One region of the Stenotrophomonas sp. YJH_SMC_37 genome, then DNA from elsewhere that is predicted to be linked to it. Evidence: predicted binding sites of a transcription regulator. Region 1 holds the regulator's gene; each other region holds the start of a gene.
The links. The regulator FliA, encoded in region 1, starts transcription of late flagellar genes. The targets are predictions, from matches to a motif close to TAAAGTTTNNCNNNCNNNGGCCGATAA.

Region 1 (5,084 bases):
TGCCAGCGGTAGCGCGTAGACGTCCTCGCCGGCCTGCACCAGCAGGGTCGGCAGGATCGCCAGGGTGAGCGGCACGCGGATCAGGAAGCGGCTGCCACGACCCAGTTCCGACTGGATCTGGATCTGGCCGCTCAGTTCGCGGATGCGCGACTGCACCACGTCCATGCCGACGCCACGGCCGGAGATATCGGTGACCTGCTGCTTGGTCGAGAAGCCCGGCAGGAACACCAGGTGCAGGCACTCCTCGCTGCTCAGGCGGGCGGCGGCTTCCGGATCGATCAGGCCCTTCTCGCGCGCCTTGGCGCGCAGCTTCTCCGGGTCGATGCCGGCGCCATCGTCCTGCACCTCGATGCTGACGTAGTCGCCTTCCTGCTGCGCCGACAGGCGTACATGGCCCATCCGCGGCTTGCCTTGTGCTTCGCGCAGGTCGGGCATTTCCACGCCATGGTCGATGGCGTTGCGGACCAGGTGCACCAGCGGGTCGGCCAGGGCCTCGACCAAGTTGCGGTCGAGCTCGGTCTCGGCACCGATCAGCTCCAGGTCCACTTCCTTCTTCAGCGAGCGGGCAACGTCGCGGGCGACCTTGGGGAACCGCGAGAACACCTTGCCCACCGGCTGCATGCGGGTGCGCATCACCGCCGATTGCAGGCGCGCGGTGGCGATATCCAGCGTCGACACGGCGCGGTCCAGCTCTTCATCTCGCAGGCGTGCACGCAGGGTCTTGAGCCGATTGCGCGACAGCACCAGTTCGCCGATCAGGTTGACGATCGCGTCCAGGCGTTTGGTATCAACGCGCACCGTGTGTTCGGCCTCGGCCAGCGGCTTGGCCGCCGGCTTGGCCACGGGTGCCGGTGCAGCGACCGGGCGCGGCGCGGGCGCCGGCGCCGGTGCCAGGACTGCAGCAGGCTTGGCACCCGGTGCGGCGCCACCGTGCAACTGGTCGAGCAGGGCTTCGAACTCGTCCTCGCTGATCAGGCCGTCGTCGGCTTTTTTTGCCGGCGCGATCGCAGTCGGAGCATTGCCACCGTGCAGCTGGTCGAGCAGCGCCTCGAATTCGTCGTCGGTGATCAGGTCGCTGCCCCCCGCGGCGGGTGCTGCGGCGGCGGCGGGCGCAGCCACGGCACCCCCGTGCACGTCGAACTGGGCGATCAGGTCCGGCGGCGCATAGCCCGGCTCGGTGCCGGACGACACGGCGTCCAGCATCGACTGCAGGTAATCCAGTGATTGCTGGGCCGCGTCGAAGTGGTGGGCCTGCAGCACGGCCTGGCCGGCGCGCGCCGCGCCCAGCGCCTCCTCAGCGGCGTGGCACAGCTCGACCATGGCAGTGACGCCGAGGAAGCCGGCGCCGCCCTTGAGCGTGTGGTAGCCGCGGAACACCGCATTGAGCTGGTCGCTGTCCTGCGGTGCCTGCTCCAGCGACACCAGCTGTTCGCCGAGGCGGTCCAGGATCTCCTGCGCCTCGATGATGAAATCGGCAGTGATGTCGTCGGATACCGCGCTCATGCTTACAGCCCCAGATCCGACAACAGGTCGTCGGCGTCGTTCTGCGAGACCGCGTGGCGGTCCAGTCCCTTCAGTGCCGGCCCGGCCAGTGCCGGGTCGGTGCGATGCTGTTCCGGCGGCAGGCCGAGTGCGCCGAAGCCCTCGTGCACGCGGCGGACGATGCCGACCACGCGACGGATGATCTGCCCGGTCAGGTCCTGGTAGCTCTGGGTCAGGGCGATCTCGGTCAGGTTGTGGCGGATGCGCTCGAGCTGCGCGTCCTGGCCTGGCTGCAGGCCTTCGGCACGCAGCTGTTCGGTCAGGCTGCGGCATTCCTCGGCCAGGTCCAGAGTGCGGTGGGTGGCCTGTTCGGTCATCGCCACCACGTGGTCCAGGCGCGCGCAGGCGTCATCCAGTTCACCGGCCTCGCTGGGCACGGTCGGCAGTTCACCCAGCGCCTGTCCCAGCTCGCGGGCCAGCCGCGACAGGCCGCTCATCATCGGCTGCGTGCGCAGCGCGACCAGTCCGTCGATGCGTTGCCGCCAGGCAGCTTCGTCACCGGACTCCAGTGCGTCCAGGGCTTCCTGCAGGCGCAGGGCGAGGGCGTTCTTGTCGACCGTGGTATCCATCAGGCGCTGGCCGCCAGGCGTTCGAAGATCTTGCCGAGCTTTTCTTCCAGCGTCTGCGCGGTGAAGGGCTTGATGATGTATCCGTTCACGCCGTTCTGGGCGGCTTCGATGATCTGTTCGCGCTTGGCTTCGGCAGTGACCATCAGCACTGGCAGGGTCTTCAGCTTGGCATCGGCGCGGATCGCCTTGAGCAGCTCGATGCCGGTCATCACCGGCATGTTCCAGTCGGTGACGACGAAATCGAACGACTGGCTCTGCAGCAGCGACAGCGCGGCATGCCCGTCCTCGGCTTCGGCGGTATTGGTGAAGCCAAGATCGCCCAGCAGGTTCTTGACGATGCGACGCATGGTCGAGAAGTCGTCGACGATCAGGATGCGCATGTTCTTGTTCAAAGCAGAGTTCCTTTGTTGTTCATTCCGGGTGGCCGGGGGCAGCCGCCTCGGGCATGTTCACTCTTCCAGGCCGGCGTCGGCCGCCTCGAAAATCTTCAATCGTCCACGCAGGCGCAGCACGGCCTGGCCGTGGATCTGGCAGACCCGCGACTCGCTCACGCCGAGCACCGCGCCGATCTCCTTCAGGTTCAGTTCCTGCTCGTAATAGAGCGAGAGCACCAGCTGTTCGCGCTCGGGCAGGTGGCCGATGGCCTTGCCCAGCTCGCGGCCGAACTCGCCGCGCTCCAGCACCTGCTGCGGGGTCGGGCCGCCCTGGGCGACGGTGTCCAGCTCGCCCTGGTCCTCGATGCGTGACTCCAGGCTCAGCACCTGGCCACGCGCGGCGTCTTCCATCAGCCGCAGGTATTCGGGCAGCGGCATCTCCATCGCGGCGGCCACTTCGGTGGCGCTGGCGGCACGGCCGGTGCTCTGTTCCAGGCGGCGGATGGTGGCAGCGGCGTCGCGTGCGCGGCGATGCACCGAGCGCGGCACCCAGTCGCCACGGCGGATCTCGTCGATCATCGAACCGCGGATGCGGATCGAGGCGTAGGTCTCGAACGAGGCGCCCTGGTCGGCGTCGTAGCTGCGCGACGCTTCGATCAGCCCCATCATGCCGGCCTGGATCAGGTCGTCCACCTCCACGCTCGCCGGCAGGCGTGCGGCCAGGTGGTGGGCGATGCGCCGCACCAGGTCCGAGTGCTGGGAGATGACCTCGTTGGCCGCCGAGCGCTGGACCTCCCGGTACTGGGCTGCGCCTTTCATGCGGCCACCCCGCGCTGCTTGAGAATGCGCTCGAGGAAGAACTCGACGCCGCCACGCGGTTCGGTCGGCGCCTGCCAGCGTGCGGTGCGGCGCGCGATCTCGGTGATCGCCAGCGCGGCCGGGCTGGACGGGTAGGCCTTTACCACTGGCTGCTGGCGCTGCACCGACAGGCGCAGCCAATCATCCTGCGGCACACAGCCCAGATAGTTCAGCGAGACATCGGCGAGGAATTTCTCGCAGACCCGGGTCAGCTTTTCGTACAGCACGCGGCCCTCGTTGGGGTCGCGCACCATGTTGGCCACCACCTGGATGCGGTCCACGCCGCGCTCGCGCGACAGCACCTTGATCAGCGCATAGGCGTCGGTGATCGAGGCCGGTTCGTCACAGACCACCACCACGGTGTCCTGCGCGGCCTGGCAGAAGGTCAGCACGCCGTCGGTGATGCCGGCGGCGGTATCGACCACCATGATGTCCAGCTCGCGTTCCAGTTCGGAGAACACGTTGACCAGGCCGACATGCTCGGCCGGGGCCAGCTCGGCCATGTGCCGGCGGCCGGAAGCGGCCGGGACGACCAGCACGCCGTTCGGGCCTTCGACGATGACGTCGTCCAGCGAGCAGCGGCCGGCCACCAGGTCGGCCAGCGTAAAGGTGGGGTTCAAGCCCAGGATCACGTCGATGTTGGCCAGGCCCAGGTCGGCGTCCAGCAGCAGCGTGCGCTTGCCCATGCCCGCCAGCGCCACAGCCAGGTTGGCCGAGACGTTGGTCTTGCCCACGCCGCCCTTGCCGCCGGTCACCGCGATGGTGCGCACAGGGCCGAGCGGCTCGCTGCGGGTGGCCGACAGCGGGAAGGTCTTGGTCAGCTTGGCGTACTCACGCGACGGCATGGTTCAACTCCGGGTTGCAGGGCATATCGGCCGCTCGGCGCAAATCTTCAAGGCGAAGTACGAGATTGGCTGCACTGGCCCGGTGCAGGTCCTCCGGGACGTCCTGGCCATCGGTCACCCAGGTGATCGGCAGGGCATGGTCCACGGCCACAGACAGGGCGTTGCCGAAGCGGCCGGTCTCGTCCAGCTTGCTCAGCACCAGACCCTGCAGGTTGGCGGCGCCGAAGCGGCGGACCACCTCGTCCATGTCGCCGAAGCTGGTATTGGCCGGCAGCACCAGCAGGGTGCGCACCTGGCGGGCGGCACGCAGCCACTGCAGCTGGGCGGCCAGCGCGCGGTCGCGCGGGCCCAGGCCGGCGGTGTCGATCAGCACCAGCTTGTAGTCCTTCAGGCGTTCCAGCAGCTGGTCCAGGTCGGTGCCGCTGTTGGCCTCGTGCACCGCGATGCCGAGCTGGCGGCCGTAGCCGTACAGCTGCTCGCGGGCGCCGATGCGGGCGGTATCGGTGGTGACCAGGGCGACGTCACGCGGCGCGTGCTTCTCGGCGAATCGCGAGGCCAGCTTGGCGATGGTGGTGGTCTTGCCGGCGCCGGTCGGGCCGACCAGGGCGATCACGCCGCCTTCTTCCAGCGGGTCGACCGGGGCGATCGGCAGCTTGCGCGAGATCAGCCCCAGCATCAGGCCGCGGCCACGATGGGCTTCGGTCTCCAGCGGGATCTGCATGGCCACGTCGCGGGCCAGGCCGGCATCGAAGCCATATTCGTCCATCAGGTCCAACGCGGTGGCGCGCACCGGGCAGCCGCGCAGGCGCTCGTCGGTGAAGCGGTTCATCTCGCGCTCGATCACCTGGCGCATGCCGGCCACTTCCTGGCGCAACTGGCGGATCTCGGCGTCGTCC
Region 2 (5,084 bases), on a different contig from region 1:
GGGTGTAGGCCACGGGGTCCTGCAGTGCCGCCAGCAGCAGCGCGGTCTTGCGGCCACTGCCGCTGCCCAGCTCCACCACATGAACATGAGGACCGACGCTGCGGGCGATGTCCGGCAGCACCCGCGCCAGCAGCGCCAGCTCGGTACGCGTGGGGTAGTACTCGCAGGTCTGCGTGATCTGCTCGAACAGGCGTGAGCCGCGTGCATCGTAGAAATACTTGGATGGCAGCTGGCGCGGTGTGCGCGACAACCCGGCCACCACGTCGGTGAGGATCTGCTGGCGGCCGGGGGTGAGGTCGGTCAACGCCTGCAGCGCGTCGTGCACGGTGCTCATGTGAGGTCCCTGGCCAGGCGCAGTCCGGAGAACTGCCAGCGCGCCGGCGGCATGAAGAAATTGCGATAGCTGGCGCGCACATGGCCCCGTGGCGTGACGCAGCTGCCGCCGCGCAGCACCCATTGGCCGCACATGAACTTGCCGTTGTACTCACCGAGGTTGCCCGCGAAAGGGCGGTAGCCGGGATAGGCGCCATACGCGCTGTGAGTCCACTCCCAGACATCACCGAACAGCTGGCGCAGGCCGCTGCCCTGCCCCGCCTGCGGGTGCAGGTGATCGTCATCCGCAAAGTGGCCCCGCACCGCCTGAGACGCGGCCGCGGCCTCCCACTCGAACTCGCTGGGCAGGCGTGCCCCGGCCCAGCGGGCACAGGCATCGGCCTCGAAGTAGCTGAGATGGCAGACCGGCGCGTGCGGATCCAGCTCGCGCCAACCGCCCAGGGTGTATTCGCGCTGCAGGGTGTCATCCCAGTACAGCGGGTGCTGCCAGTCCTCGGCTTCACGCAACGCCCAGCCTTCACTGAGCCACCAGCGCGGTTCGCGGTAGCCGCCGGCATCGATGAAAGCACGGTACTCGGCATTGCTGACGGGACGTTCGGCCAGAGCATGTGCCGGCAGCAGCACGCGGTGCGGCGGCGATTCGTTGTCGTAGGCAAACGCAGCGTGCTGCGGCCAGGCTGCAGCGCCGACGGTAACGATGCGCTCGGGTGATTCGATCCAGCCCTGTGCACTGGCAGCGCCAGGGGGGGGGGGCAGGTCCTCGCGGTAGGCCGGCTGCAGCGGATTGCACCAGAACGCGTGCTTGATGTCGGTCAACAACAACTCCTGATGCTGTTGTTCGTGCTGCAGGCCCAGCTGCAGGTTGTGCAGCGCGTGTGGGTCCAGGTCACCTGCCGATAGCCGCGACTGCACCTGTGCATCGACCTGCTGGCGATAGTCATTCACCTGCTGCAGCGAGGGCCGTGAGAGGAGGCCGCGCTGCGGCCGGGCATGGGCGGGGCCGATACTCTTGTAGTAGCTGTTGAACAAGTAGTCCCATGCAGGGTCATGTGCAGGCGCAGCCGGGAAGCCGGCCAGCACGAAGCGTTCGAAGAACCAGGTGGTGTGGGCCAGGTGCCACTTGCTGGGGCTGGCATCGGCCATGCTCTGCAGCATGGCGTCCTCGGCGCTGAGCGGGCCGGCCAGTTGCATGCTGCGCGCACGCACGCGTGCGAACTGGTGGGCGAGATCGTGCTGCGGGGCAGCGACGGCGGCGGGTACGCTGTCCATGCCGACAGCATCGGTGCCGGCGGGTGAGTGCGATGTCATGGTCCGGCGTCACTTCGTTCACATGGATGGGCCTGCCGCATTCAAGAAGCCGCCCCGAACGCCGCTAACGGCAATGCTGCGGCCGCGTCGTCACCGCGCTGGAATTCCTGATTGCCCCTGCATCCGCTCCGCCAGCCTGCGCACTACCTGTTCGTGCTGCCCGCCGTGCTGGTTGCCGTGGTGCTGTGGGCGGCGTTGGGCAACGAAGACGGGGCCAGTCCGGCCCAACGCGTTCTGCCCTGGCTGCTGGCCTGCCTCGGTGCCGGCCTGGCCCTTCTCTACCACCAGGTGCGTGCGCTCTGCCTGCTGTTGGTGGTGGCAGTCATGTTCGCGCTGCTGCACCAGGATGTCGGCGGCTACCTGCGCAGCGGCCATGTCAGCGCGCTGACACCGCTGCGCTTCCATGCCATCTCGGCGTGGCTGCCGTTGCTGTTCGCCGGCCTGTCGTTGTGGCCGGAGCGTGGGCGGCGCAGGCACGACCTGCTGTTGCGCTCCGTCGCCAGCAGTACGGCATTGCTGATCTTCCTGCTGCTGGCCGCGCAGCAGCCGCGCGGCATGCATGATCTGCTGTCGAACCGTCATTGGGCGTGGATCCCGGCCGACTGGAACGCGCTGGCGCAGCTGCCGGCGCTGCTGTTCCTCCTGGCCACGGCGGCGCTGGGTTGGCAGGCATGGCGGCATCCGCGGCCGCTGCACACGGCTATGCTGCTGGCGCTGCTGTGCCTGTGGTGGATGCTGCCGAGGGTCTTCCTGCAGCCGGTGCTGCTGCCTGCGCTGGCCAGTGCGGCCCTGCTGCTGATGCTGGGCGCGATGCTGCAGGAGTCGTTCCACATGGCGTTCAGCGACGAACTGACCGGCTTGCCGGGGCGCCGCGCCTTCAATGAGACCCTGCAACGGGCGCGCGGCACCTACAGCATCGCGATGGTGGACGTGGACCACTTCAAATCGTTCAACGACACCCACGGCCACGACACCGGCGACGACGTGCTGCGCCTGGTGGCCTCGCGGCTGGCGCGGGTCGGTGATGGTGGACGTGCGTTCCGCTACGGCGGCGAGGAGTTCGCGGTGGTGTTCCTGGGCCAGCCGGCCGACGCCTGCATGGATGCCGTGGAAGCCTTGCGGCAGAGCATCGAGGACACCCGCATGCAGCTGCGCGACCGCAGCACCCGCAGCCGCGACGATGACGCCGGGCGTCAGCAACGCGGGCGCGGCGGCAGCGGCCCGGTGGTGCAGGTGACGGTGAGCATCGGCCTGGCCGACAGCCTTGTGGACCCGCTCCCGGCAGCGGTGGTCAAGGCCGCCGACCGGGCGCTGTACGCAGCCAAGGACGGCGGCCGCAACCAGATCCGGGCGAACGCCGGACAGCGGGCTGAGGCTCAGACTGCGTCGAGGTAGTACCAGCGACCGTCGATGCGCAGGAAGCGGCTGTGTTCGGTCATCTTCACCGCGCTGCCGCCGCCTACCCGGTAGCGGGCGGTGAACCTCACCTCGGCGCTGTCAGCGCCGGTGACGGTGTGCTCATGGACGGTCAGGCCCAGCCAGTGCGTACGCTGCCCGGGCGCGTCATCCAGCGACAACTCGACCGGACGCGTGTCCGGATGCCAGCTCTGGCGCAGGTAGCCTGCCAGGCCCCGCACGTACGCGCTGTAGCGCGAACGCATGAGGCGTTCGGCGTCGGGGACGGTGTCGCCGGCATGGAAACGGCCACAGCAGGCGGCGTACTCCGCGGGTAGCCCGCAGGGACAGGGATCGGCAGGTTTTCGGCTCATGCGCGCATTGTCGCGCGGAGCGCCGCCAGCATCCATCGGCGAAGGGCGTATGCTGTCGCGCCCCCACCTTGATTGATCGCCGTGCTGGAACTGGTTCCCCCCGAGTTGTGGTGGCTGGTGGTGATCGCCTTCATCGCCGGTCTTGTGGATGCCGCCGTCGGTGGCGGTGGCCTGGTGCAGCTGCCGGGACTGTTCACGGTGCTGCCGCAGCAGACACCGGCGATGCTGTTCGGCACCAACAAGTTCAGTTCGATGTTCGGTACCGGTGCGGCTGCCTGGCGTTACGCGCGCAACGTGCGTTTCCCGTGGAAGCCGGTACTGTTCGCGGCCGGTACCGCCTTCATCTTCTCCTTCGCCGGGGCCACTGCGGTAAGCCTGCTGCCCAAGGACGCGGTGCGCCCGCTGGTGCTGGTCCTGCTGATCGCGATGCTGGCCTACACGCTGTGGAAGAAGGACTTCGGCGCGTTGCACCGGCCACAGGAGATCGGCCGCCGCGAGCTGGTGATCGCACTGGCGATCGGTGCGGCGATCGGCTTCTACGATGGATTCTTCGGGCCGGGTACCGGCAGCTTCCTGATCTTCCTGTTCGTACGCTTCTTCGGGCTGGATTTCCTGCGCGCGTCAGCGGCATCGAAGGTCGTGAACCTGGCGACCAACGTGGCAGCGATCTCGTTCTTCGTACCAACCGGCAACATCCTGTGGCTGTTCGCGCTGCCGATGGCCGCAGCCAACATCATCGGTTCGGTGGTGGGCACGCGCCTGGCGTTGAAGGGCGGCACGCCGTTCATCCGCAAGCTGTTCGTGGGGCTGGTGGTGGTGCTGATCGCGCGGATGGCGTGGGACACGTTCCGCGGTTCGTGAGGAACGTTATGAAATGGTAGGTGCCAACCTTGGTTGGCACGTTGTTTCAGGTCGCGAAGAGCAGCCGAGCATGGCTCGGCTCTACAGGTAGATGGACCGAGGCGCTCAGGCCTCGGCTTCTTCCGGTTCGTTGGCCTGCTGGCGACTGCGCTCGGGCAGCTTCAGGCGCTTGCCTTCTTCGTCGTACTCGATCAGCAACACCCCGGAGTCGTGTCGGCCGCTGATTTCGACGAAGCAGGCGCCGCCGATGAACGGTTCAAGCGTCATCACCGACTTCAGCGGGGTGGCGACCACCATCTGGAAGCCGAAGTTGTCGAAGATGTTCATCGCCAGCGCGGTGAACTCGTTGTCGGCCTTGTCGAAGGCCTCGTCGAGCACGACCGCCGCGTAGCTGGGCAGCTGGCTGTCGGCGCCGCCGAGCTGGTAGCGCAGCGCTGCCGCCAGGCAGGTGGTGGCCAGTTTCTGGCGCTGGCCACCGGACTTGCCCGCGCCACTACGGTAGATCTCGACCTGCTGGCGCGTTTCCGCATCCAGCTCGACGCCGATGAACTCCACGTGCATGCGCACGTCCAGCACCAGCTCGCGCCAGCGCTTGTCCTCGCCTTCCTGCGAGCCCAGTCGGTTGACCAGCTGGCGCAGCACGGTGAACTGCGATTCGGCCAGTTCACGCTGCTCGGTCTGTTGCTGCGACAGCACCTCGCGCAGCTGCAGGTGGAACTCGGCGACTTCCGGCAGGCGGCGGTCGCTCAGTTCGATGGTCAGCAGCGTGCCACGGTTGAACGGCACCTGCTCCAGGCTGGCATTCACTTCATC
Region 3 (5,084 bases), on a different contig from region 1:
AGCTGGAGCCGATTCGTTCACTGGGCGTTCATCCGTTGAGTCGGCGCAGTATAGGCATGACGCCAGATTCAGCGATACGGGTCCGGAACGACGAACGCCGGCGCGGGGCCGGCGTTCGAATACTGCGATGTGGAAGGGCCGAACAGGTGTGGCAGCGACCGATCAACGATAGACGCGTTCGCAGCGGCGCTCGACGACGCGGTCGCCGTTCTTCTGCTGGCTGTTGCCCTGGATCTGGCGACCAGCCGCACCACCGGCCACGGCGCCCGCCACGGTAGCGAGCTTCTTGCCGTTGCCGCCGCCCACCTGGTTGCCCAGCAGGCCGCCGATTACCGCGCCGGTTGCCGTACCGGCAATGCGGTTCGGATCGCGCGAGTTGCGCTGCACTTCCACGTTCTTGCAGACCACGCGGCTACCGTCGTTGAACCTGCGCCCCTCATCACGCGGGCCGTAAGTCTGCGCGCCGGCCACCGACGAGGCCGCCAGCAGGGTACCCAGCACAAGCAATCGGGTCGAGGTCTTCATGGCCATCTCCTGAGTTCCGGTACGGGGCCAGTGTCCCCCAGCGGTTGGCAACCGGAAGTGAAATGGGCGTGTCCCCATTCTCGCCGGCCATCGCGCGTTCAGGGAAAAAATCCGCGCCCATCACGGTCAACGATCGTGATGGGCGCCGTCTCCCTGCCGGCATGCGCTGTTGCTAGAACTCTTCCCAGCCGCCCGCGTTCGCAGCCAGCGTCGGCTCGATGCGTGGTACCAGTACCCCCGGCCGGCGTACCGGAGTCACTTTCGCCGCGACCGCGGCCAGGACCGGGCGCACGGCTGCGGCCGTGGTTGCCGCACTGATGCGGAACACCGAAACCGCTTCGGCCAGCAGATTGGCCTGCTCCTCCATGGAACGAGCCGCGGCGCTGGCCTCTTCCACCAGCGCCGCGTTCTGCTGCGTGGTCTCGTCCATCTGCACCACCGCCTGGTTGACCTGTTCAATGCCCGAGCTCTGCTCCTGCGATGCGGCAGATATCTCGGCCATGATGTCGGTCACCCGCTGCACCGAGGCCACCACCTCGCCCATGGTGGTGCCAGCCTGGCGGACCAGCGCCGAGCCGTCGGCGACCTTGCCAACCGAATCCTCGATCAGGCCCTTGATTTCCTTGGCCGCACCCGCCGAGCGCTGTGCCAGTGTGCGCACCTCACTGGCCACCACCGCAAAGCCCCTGCCCTGTTCACCGGCTCGCGCGGCTTCCACCGCCGCGTTCAACGCCAGGATGTTGGTCTGGAAAGCAATGCCATCGATGACCGAGATGATCTCGGCGATCTTCTTCGACGAGGCCTCGATCGCCGACATCGTGGTGACTACCTGGCCGACCACCTCGCCGCCCTGCGAAGCGACACCGTGCGCGCCGATCGCGAGTTGATTGGCCTGGCGTGCGTGCTCGGCATTCTGCTTCACGGTGGAGGTCAGTTCCTCCATCGACGCCGCAGTCTCTTCCAGGTTCGCCGCCTGCTGCTCGGTGCGCCGCGACAGGTCGGTGTTGCCCGCGGCGATCTCGCCTGCCGCCAGGTTGATGCTGGACGCGCTGGCCTGGATGCGGCCGACGATCTGCGTGAGCTGGTCGACGGTGGCGTTGCAGTCATCGCGCATCCGGGCGAACACCCCGTGGAAGTCCCCCTGCATGCGCACGGTCAGGTCACCGCGCGAGATGGACTGCAACAGGCGCGATACCTGCACCAGGTTCCCGTCGGTGGTCTGCATCAGCCGGTTGAGCCCGGCCACCATGTCGTGGAAATCGTGAGCGAAGCGCTGCTCGTCACCGCGCAGGCTGAAGTCCCCCGCCGCTGCTGCCGTCGCCAGCCTGCGGATCTCACCGTTGATCGCTGACAGGCTGGCCTTGGTCTCGTCCATCGCCTGGGTGATCGCGGCCTTCTCGCCCGGCAGAGGATCCATGTCTACCGACAGATCGCCCCTGGCGTAGTGCTTCATTACTTCGATCAACCGGTTCTGCACCTGCACATGCGAGCCGACGAGCGCATTGGTCTCGTGCACCATGCGCCCGTAGTCACCGGGGAAGGCGCTCTCATCCATGCGATAGCTGAGGCTGCCCGCATCGTGCTGGCGAGCCAGTTCCCCCTGCGCCGCCATCACAGACTGCAATTGCGCCTGCATGCGCTGCATCGACCTGAGCAGCTGCGTCACCTCATCGTTGCCGGAGGCGTCGATGCTGCTGTCCAGCCGCCCGTTGGCGATGCCATCGGCGAGCTTCACGGCTCCCTCCAGCGGCCGGGTCAGGCTGCGGGTGATGGCCCATGCGGCCAGCGAGCCGAGTATCAGGCTCAGCACGCCGAACACGATCGACAAGGTGCCGGTCCACGCCTCGGTCGCGCGGTAGTCCTCGCGGCTGCGCGCCGTCAGCACCTCCTGGTGCCGCAGCAGGGTGGAGATCGCCTCGTTCCAGGCCGTCGCCAGGCCCTGCTCGGCAAGCAGCTCCTTGGCTGCACCGTCGAAATCGCCGGCCTTCATGCGCTCATGCAGTTGCCGGGTGGACGCGTCGGTGGCCTTGCGTGCCGCGTCGATCCGCGCGACCAGCGTATCGCCGGTGGCATCACGCGGAATCTTGATGTACTTGGCCCATATGGCGTCGTAAGCCTGCGACAGCTCCTGCGCCTTCCGATAATCCCTGTCGAAATCCTCACCGCGCTTGATCACCATCAGCCGGCGCTGCATCAGCACCGCATTGTTGGTATCCAGCATCTCGTTCAACAACCGCATTTTCACCATGTTGACGTCCACCACTTTCTCGAACTGGGTGGACTTCAGGTGATTTCCGTACAACGCCAGGCCGACGATGGCGACGATGAACAGCAGCAGCAAACCAAACCCGGCGCCCAGCCGGGATCCCACTCGGAGGTTGCGTAAGGCGAGCATCTCAATTCCCTTGATCAATGGCCGTACGGTCGATGGCGGCGCAGGCAGGGGAAACTTTATGGGCCGATATTATTGTATCGATCCAGATATCCTGAAATGTGCGGGCTGTTGTGAAAACCGCGCACCGGCAAATTCCTGCAGCCGCGCATTGCAAACGTGCATCGGACCACCCAATATTCGACCTGAATGCGGGTTATTCATTTTGCGAGCCGGTGACGGCGCATGGAGAACGAGTAGCCAGCATTAACTTGGGCTGCGAAGAAGCCACCAGAGGCATGTGCCACGCTTCCTTCCGCCTCTGGCCTGGGAAAGAACGTTCGATACTTTCTCGGGAGAGCCTCATGAACTCGCGCTCAGTATCGGTGTTTCTCCGGAGTAGTCCCTGGCATCCATGACCGATGCAGAAGATGCATGGCGGCGTGGCGTCCGCCCACTGCAGAGCAAGCCACCACGTTGCCAGTGCAATGATTCGCATCGTCGCTGGCCCTCTACGCATCCTTCGACGCCCGTCGTGACCTGTGGCAAAGGCGCACCGCGATGCCATATGGCATTCAGCCCGGAGCGACCGCGCAAAGCTCTCTCGTGCTGGGCCATCAACAACAGCGCGGACCACGCTACAGTCGGCGCATGACCCTCGTCCTGCAGATTGAAGGCGCCGCCATCGATGACATCGCCAGCCTTTACACGGAGATCAACCGCGTGTTCATGGCCGGCGAGGCATGGCAGCTCGGGCCGAGCCTGGACGCACTGGACGACCTGCTGCATGGCGGCTATGGCGCACTGGCTGGCCACGCGCAGGCCACGCTGATCTGGCGCGATATCGCCCACAGCCGTGCGGCGCTGGGCGTGGAGGCGACCTGCCAGTGGCTGCAGGCCAAGCTGGACGCACCAGGCAGCTTCAACGCGCGGGCGATCGCCCGCCGGCTGCAGGCGGTGCGACAGGGCGAGGGCCCGACCTACTTCGAGATCGTCATGCAGATCTTCGACAGCCATCGGCAGATCACCCTGGTCCCGGCCTGAACCCTTTTTCGTGCCGCACCGGCCCGCCACCAGTGGCGGCAGCCCTGCGCCCCAGCAGTTACCATGGACGGCCCTGTACCGGCTCCGCTGCCGCCGCCCTCCGGCGCGGCCGGACGCCCCGATTCACGAGTCCCATGTCCAAAGACAAGTCCGCCGAACATACCCCGTTGATGAAGCAGTTCTTCGCAGCCAAGTCCGAGTATCCGGACCTGCTGCTGTTCTTCCGCATGGGCGATTTCTACGAGCTGTTCTACGACGACGCGCGCAAGGCCGCGCGCCTGCTCGACATCACCCTGACCCAGCGTGGCAGTTCCGGTGGCGCACCGATCCCGATGGCCGGCGTGCCGGTGCACGCGTACGAAGGCTACCTGGCACGGCTGGTGGCGCTGGGCGAGTCGGTGGCGATCTGCGAGCAGATCGGCGATCCCGCGCTGGCCAAGGGCTTGGTCGAGCGCAAGGTGGTGCGTATCGTCACCCCCGGCACGGTCACCGACGAGGCGCTGCTGGATGAGCGCCGCGACACCCTGCTGATGGCCCTGTCGCGCAGCAAGCAGGGCTATGGCCTGGCCTGGGCCGACCTGGCCGGCGGCCGCTTCCTGGTCAACGAAGTGGAAACCGACGACGCTCTGGAAGCCGAACTGGCCCGTCTGGAACCGGCCGAGCTGCTGGTGCCGGACGAGGAGAACTGGCCGGAGTTCCTGCGCCAGCGCACCGGGGTGCGCCGCCGCGCACCGTGGCTGTTCGACGCCGACAGCGGCCGCCGCCAGCTGCTGGCGTTTTTCAAGCTGCATGACCTGAGCGGCTTCGGCATCGATGACAAGCCGCGCGCGACCGCAGCCGCGGGCGCCCTGCTCGGCTATGTCGAGGAGACCCAGAAGCAGCGCCTGCCGCACCTGACCTCGATCGCGATGGAAACCGCCGGCGAGGCGATCGCGATGAACGCCGCCACCCGCCGCCACCTGGAGCTGGATACGCGCGTGGACGGGGATACCCGCAGCACCCTGCTGGGCGTGCTCGACAGTACGGTCACGCCGATGGGCGGGCGCCTGCTGCGCCGCTGGCTGCATCGTCCGCTGCGCCTGCGCGAGGTGCTGGTGCAGCGCCACCATGCGGTGGAAACCCTGATCGATCGCGGCGCGGACGC
Region 4 (5,084 bases), on a different contig from region 1:
GCGCCCTTCACGTTGAGGCTCTCGCCACTGCCCGCCTGCAGCAGGCGCATCGAGATCAGGTTGATGACCAGGCCCGCCGCAGCAATCACCAGCATGCCGGAGGAGGCGATCTCCTGCGGCTGGCGGAAACGGCCGACCGCCTCCCACAGGATGTAGGCGGCGACCACGAACAGCATGGCACCGTTGATCATCGCGCCCAACGCTTCCAGCCGTGCATAGCCGTAGGTGCGGCGCGCATCCGGCGGGCGCCGGCTCAGCCGCACCGCGACCAGCGCGATCATCAGCGCCAGCGCATCGGTGGCCATGTGTGCGGCGTCGGACAGCAGCGCCAGGCTGTTGGTCCAGAACGCGCCCACCACTTCGACGACGAGGAAGGTGGTGGTCAGGCCGAGTGCCCACCACAGGGGTTTCTCGTGGCGGATCTGGGATGGCAGGTGGTCGTGGTCGTGGCCCATGGCAACAGCTCCTTTGCGATGCGGTGCAGGCTACGCGGTGCCGGCGGGGGAGACTATTACGATGTTTATAACATTGCAGGCCACACGAGCCCTCGCCGGGCATGGCCCGGCGAGGGTTGCAGACCGACGACCGCCTGCGGTCAGAAGCCGAAGCGCAGGCTGGCCCAGTATGCGCGGCCCGGCTCGTTGTAGGTCGCCGCCCCGGCATCGCTGCTATTGGCCTCGCGGAACAAGCGCTTGTCGGCCAGATTGTTCACTCCGAAACCGAAGCTGACCGTCTCGGTCACCTTGTAGCGCGCGCTCACGCCCCAGATGTTGTACGCGCCACGATCCTGCAGCGCGATCGATGCATCGCAGCTGCCAGTGCAGCGCGGGTCGTTGTTGATGTTGGTCGTGGCCGGTTCCTGCCTGCCGTAGAAGGTGCCGGTCAGCAACACGGACAGCCTGTCGGTGGCCTGCCAGTCCAGCATGGTGTTGATCGTGTACTTCGGAATCACCGACAGCGGCTGATGCGTGGTCTTGTTCTCGTTTTCCACCATGTAGGTGAAGTTGTTGCTCCACTTCAGGCGGTTGCCCTGCTCGCCCAGCAGCGGAATGACCAGGTTGCCTTCCAGCCCCTGCACGATCGCCTTCGGCGCGTTCTCCCAGCGGAAGATGCGGCCCTTGGTGTCGGCGGTCAGCCCGATCTGGGTGTATCCGGCCTGGATCTTGTCCTTGTAATCGTTGTGGAAGTAGGTCAACGACGCCTGCCAGCCGCTCTGCGGTGCCCACTCGATGCCCAGTTCCTTGTTCAGGCTGGTTTCCGCCTTCAGGTCCGCGTTGCCGCGCATGTAGCAACCGGCGCCCAGGCTCGGCAGCGCATTGGGGCAGCCGTTGCCGCGGGTGTAGTAGAGATAGTCCGGATTCGACTGGTACAGGTTCGGCGCCTTGAACGCGCGGGCAATGCCGCCCTTCACCACCCAGTCGCTGTTGATGCGGAACTGCGCATTGAGGCTGGGGCTGGTGTTGTTGCCGAACTGGCTGTGGTGGTCGAAGCGCAGGCCCGGGGTAACGATCCAGTGCTCGCCCAGGTAGATGTTGTCTTCCACGAACGCCGCCGTGGTCTGCGCGTCGGCCTTGCCCCGCGCACGGTCGGCCGACAACCCTGGAATACCGCCGCCGCTGCTGCTGGACTGGCTCATCGAATACGGATCGGTCAGGCGGCTGTCCAGGTATTCAAAGCCGAGCGTCCAGATGTTCTCTGCGCCGCCCAGCGCGGTCGGGAAGCTCACTTCGCCATCCAGCTGGTAGTTGCGCAGGCGCGAGGTAGACCAGTCGGTGCCGTTGAAGCTGCCTTCCGGGCCACCGGCCAGGCCTTCATTGATGCGCGAGTTGTTGACCGCCTCGACTGCGGCCGTCACCCGCGAAGTGACATCACCCCAACGGCCGCGGTGGGTGACCGCACCGGTGTTGCGGTACATGCGGTTGGTCTCCGCCTTGCCGTCGGCCAGCGCCGCCAGATCAACGCCGGTCGAAGTGCCGGTGGTGCTGACCGCACGGTCGCCGGCGTAGATGTTGCCCTGGCGGCTGGTGCCCGCCTCGAACTCGACCACCTGGTTGGCGGTCACGTCCCAGCGCAGCAGCGCGTTGACGTCACGGTTCTTGACGCCCTCGCGGCCAGCCGGTGGCACTGCGTTCGGGTTGGTGGCGTACTGGCGGTTGAGGTCCAGTGAGTCGGCGTCGGTCCTGTTGAGGTTGCCGTACAGGCGGAACGACAGCGTGTCGGTCATCGGCCCACTCAGCTGCAGGCCGACGCGCTCGCTGCCACCTTCGGCGCTGTGTTCAGGCACCAGCCCGTACAGGTCGACCGCACCGGCAAGGTCGCCGGTCGGGCGCTTGGTGATGATGTTGACCACGCCACCGGAAGCACCGGAGCCATAGCGTGCCGCCGCCGGTCCACGCAGCACTTCGATGCGCTCGATCATCTCCGCCGGCACCCAGTTGGTGTCGCCGCGTGTGTTGCGCTCGCCGCTGCGCCCCATGCGCACGGCATCGCGCGCACCGATGCGCTTGCCGTCGACCAGGATCAGGGTGTTTTCCGGGCCCATGCCGCGCAGGTCGATCTGGCGGTTGTTGCCGTACTGGCCCGAGGCGCTGTTGCCGGTGAGGTTGACGCCCGGCATGGTGCGCAACAGTTCGGCGATGTCGTTGGCCGGTGGGCGCCTGGCGATGTCCTCGGCGGTGATGGTCGAGGTACCCAACGCCTGGCGGGCAATCTGCGAGGCGGTGACGTGCACCGTGTCGATATCGGTGGCGTCGGTTTCAGCCTGGGCGGTCAGCGCACTGCCCGCCAGCAGGGCGGCAACGGCGAGCGCCAGCGGGCGCGGCGAGAGGACAACGGCAGGAGACATGATCTGGACCTTCTGGCAGGGCAACGGGGCCTCTGGCAAAGGGCTTGAGGCAACGACGAGGGGGAGGCGGAGCGTCGCTGCAGTCGCCTGCAGCCCGATCCGTGCGTACATTCTCCCATCAATGAGAGTGATTCTCAAATGCGTTCACTCATTGCCGCAGGGCACGGATGTGCTTTGCGCACCGTGCAACGCTGCACCGCGCGTAAACTGGCCGGCTAACCCGCCATCAACCGCACGCCGCCACGGCCGATACCCGTGGTTTGTCGTACGCAGTCAGAGATCGACGTGGAAACACCGCAACTGGACGATGCCAGCCAGCCGCTGGCCGAAGCCTGGCAGCACTGCCTGCAACAGGCTGGCCCTGCCGCCACCGCGCTGCTCAAGGCCGCAGCCACCGATGCCCCAGCCGTGCTGGCACAGCGCTTTTACGAAGTGCTGCTGCAGGACGGGCGTGCACGCCGCTTCCTGTCCCACGACCAGGTCAAGCAGCGCCTGCAGCCGGCCATGCAGCGCTGGCTGGTGCAACTGCTGACCACTGATCGCGACAGGATCGCCAGTGCCGTGGCCTCGCAACGGGTGATCGGCGATGTGCATGCCCGGGTCGGCATTCCGGTCGACCTGGTCACCCGCGGCGCGCGCGTGCTCAAGCACGAGCTGTTCGTGCGCCTGCGCGACGACGCACCCGACAGTGCCACCGCGTTCGCCGCCATCGACTGCCTCAGCGCGATCATGGACATCGCCATGGAAGGCATGACCCTGGCCTACACCCATGCGCGCGAACGATCCACCCGTGCCGATGCGGCCTACCGGTTGTTCTCGCTGGTGCAGAACGTCAGCACCGAGCGCGAGCGCCAGCGCGCCCTGCTGCTGGACTGGGAAAACGCACTGCTGTACGCACTGGCCGGCCACGTGCAGGCCGGCGAAAGCGCCAGCCTGGCGACGTCGGAATTCGGCCTGTGGTTCACCCACAAGGGCATCCCCAGCTTCGGCGAGAGCAGCGAAACCCAGCAGGTCGGCCAGCTGATGGCCCGCATCGACGGGAACCTGCAACAGGCAAGCAACGATGCCCCGGCGCAGCGGCTGGCGGTGCTGCCGGCCATCCGCGAGGATCTGGCCGCCATCCGCACCCTGATGACCCTGCTGTTCGAGCGCATCGGCGAACTGGATGCCGGCAGCGATGCGCTGACCAACCTGCTCAACCGCCGCTTCCTGCCAACCGTGCTGCGGCGGGAAATCGAGCTGGCCACGCGCAACGGCACGCCGTTCTCGCTGCTGCTGCTCGACCTGGATCACTTCAAGGCGATCAACGACGGCCACGGCCACGATGCCGGCGACCGCGCGTTGCAGCACGTGGCCGGCCTGCTCGGCCAACTCACGCGGGGCAGCGACTACCTGTTCCGCTATGGCGGCGAAGAATTCGTGGTGGTGCTGGTGGCGGCCAGCGAGTCGCAGGCGACCGTGATCGCCGAGAGCCTGCGCCGGCAGATCGCACAATCACCGGTAGCACTAGCCAATGGCCAGGTGCTGGAGCTGACCGCCAGCATCGGCGTGGCCGGTCACGATGGTCATCCGGACTACGAGCGGTTGATGGCACGCGCAGACGCGGCGATGTACGAGGCCAAGCGCAGCGGCCGCAACCGCGTGGTGGTGGCCAGCGCGGACCTGCAGGAAGCCCCGGGGCGGCGTGCACTGCAGCGATGACGACAGGACAGGTAGAGTCGACCGCTGGTCGACTATCGCGCGCAGCGCGGGATTTTTCGCACGCGGGGCGAAGAGCAGTCGACTGACAGTCGACTCTACCGACAGTCGACTCTACCGACAGTCGACTCTACCGGTTCGCGCGCCAGCCGATGCGTTGAACGCCACCATCCGCCATGCTGCCCACCACAGCAGCGCCAGCAGCGCGATGCCGGCGCCCAACAGGCACACTGCTGGCCAGCCATGCCGGGCCTGCACCCAAGGCCCCGCAGCCGCACCCGCCCCACTGCCAACTGCATAGAACAACATGTACAACGCCACCAGGCGCCCATGCTGTTCTGCCGGTGCACGCAGCAACAATCCCTGGTTCGAGACATGGAGTGCCTGGCCGCCGAGGTCGAGCACGACCACACCCAGCAAAAGCAAGGACAGCGAACGCGGCAGGCCCAGCAGCGGCCACCACGCGACCAGCATCAACAACAGCGCGCCGAGGCTGACCCGATGCGCGAAACCACGGTCCATCCAGTGTCCGACCCGCGCC

Region 2: a site for FliA is predicted at 1,683-1,709, ahead of AC5P8J_RS16060 (GGDEF domain-containing protein). Genes of this name have one in related genera too.
Region 3: a site for FliA is predicted at 2,953-2,979, ahead of AC5P8J_RS02355 (methyl-accepting chemotaxis protein). Genes of this name have one in related genera too.
Region 4: a site for FliA is predicted at 3,072-3,098, ahead of AC5P8J_RS02230 (GGDEF domain-containing protein). Genes of this name have one in related genera too.

The regions. Positions count from the first base shown of each region.
Region 1 covers NZ_JCAFTG010000021.1:9,014-14,097, forward strand. Annotated here, with positions in the region: gene AC5P8J_RS19435 (chemotaxis protein CheA) at 1-1,503, opposite strand, end outside; gene AC5P8J_RS19440 (protein phosphatase CheZ) at 1,506-2,111, opposite strand; gene cheY (chemotaxis response regulator CheY) at 2,111-2,503, opposite strand; gene AC5P8J_RS19450 (RNA polymerase sigma factor FliA) at 2,561-3,304, opposite strand; gene AC5P8J_RS19455 (MinD/ParA family ATP-binding protein) at 3,301-4,188, opposite strand; gene flhF (flagellar biosynthesis GTPase FlhF) at 4,175-5,084, opposite strand, start outside.
Region 2 covers NZ_JCAFTG010000012.1:5,357-10,440, forward strand. Annotated here, with positions in the region: gene egtD (L-histidine N(alpha)-methyltransferase) at 1-334, opposite strand, end outside; gene egtB (ergothioneine biosynthesis protein EgtB) at 331-1,602, opposite strand; gene AC5P8J_RS16060 (GGDEF domain-containing protein) at 1,753-3,036, shown strand; gene AC5P8J_RS16065 (YchJ family protein) at 3,018-3,410, opposite strand; gene AC5P8J_RS16070 (sulfite exporter TauE/SafE family protein) at 3,492-4,271, shown strand; gene AC5P8J_RS16075 (ATP-binding protein) at 4,377-5,084, opposite strand, start outside.
Region 3 covers NZ_JCAFTG010000001.1:484,870-489,953, forward strand. Annotated here, with positions in the region: gene AC5P8J_RS02350 (glycine zipper 2TM domain-containing protein) at 163-531, opposite strand; gene AC5P8J_RS02355 (methyl-accepting chemotaxis protein) at 698-2,920, opposite strand; gene AC5P8J_RS02360 (barstar family protein) at 3,548-3,940, shown strand; gene mutS (DNA mismatch repair protein MutS) at 4,075-5,084, shown strand, end outside.
Region 4 covers NZ_JCAFTG010000001.1:458,518-463,601, forward strand. Annotated here, with positions in the region: gene AC5P8J_RS02220 (cation diffusion facilitator family transporter) at 1-455, opposite strand, end outside; gene AC5P8J_RS02225 (TonB-dependent siderophore receptor) at 596-2,845, opposite strand; gene AC5P8J_RS02230 (GGDEF domain-containing protein) at 3,131-4,546, shown strand; gene AC5P8J_RS02235 (MFS transporter) at 4,658-5,084, opposite strand, start outside.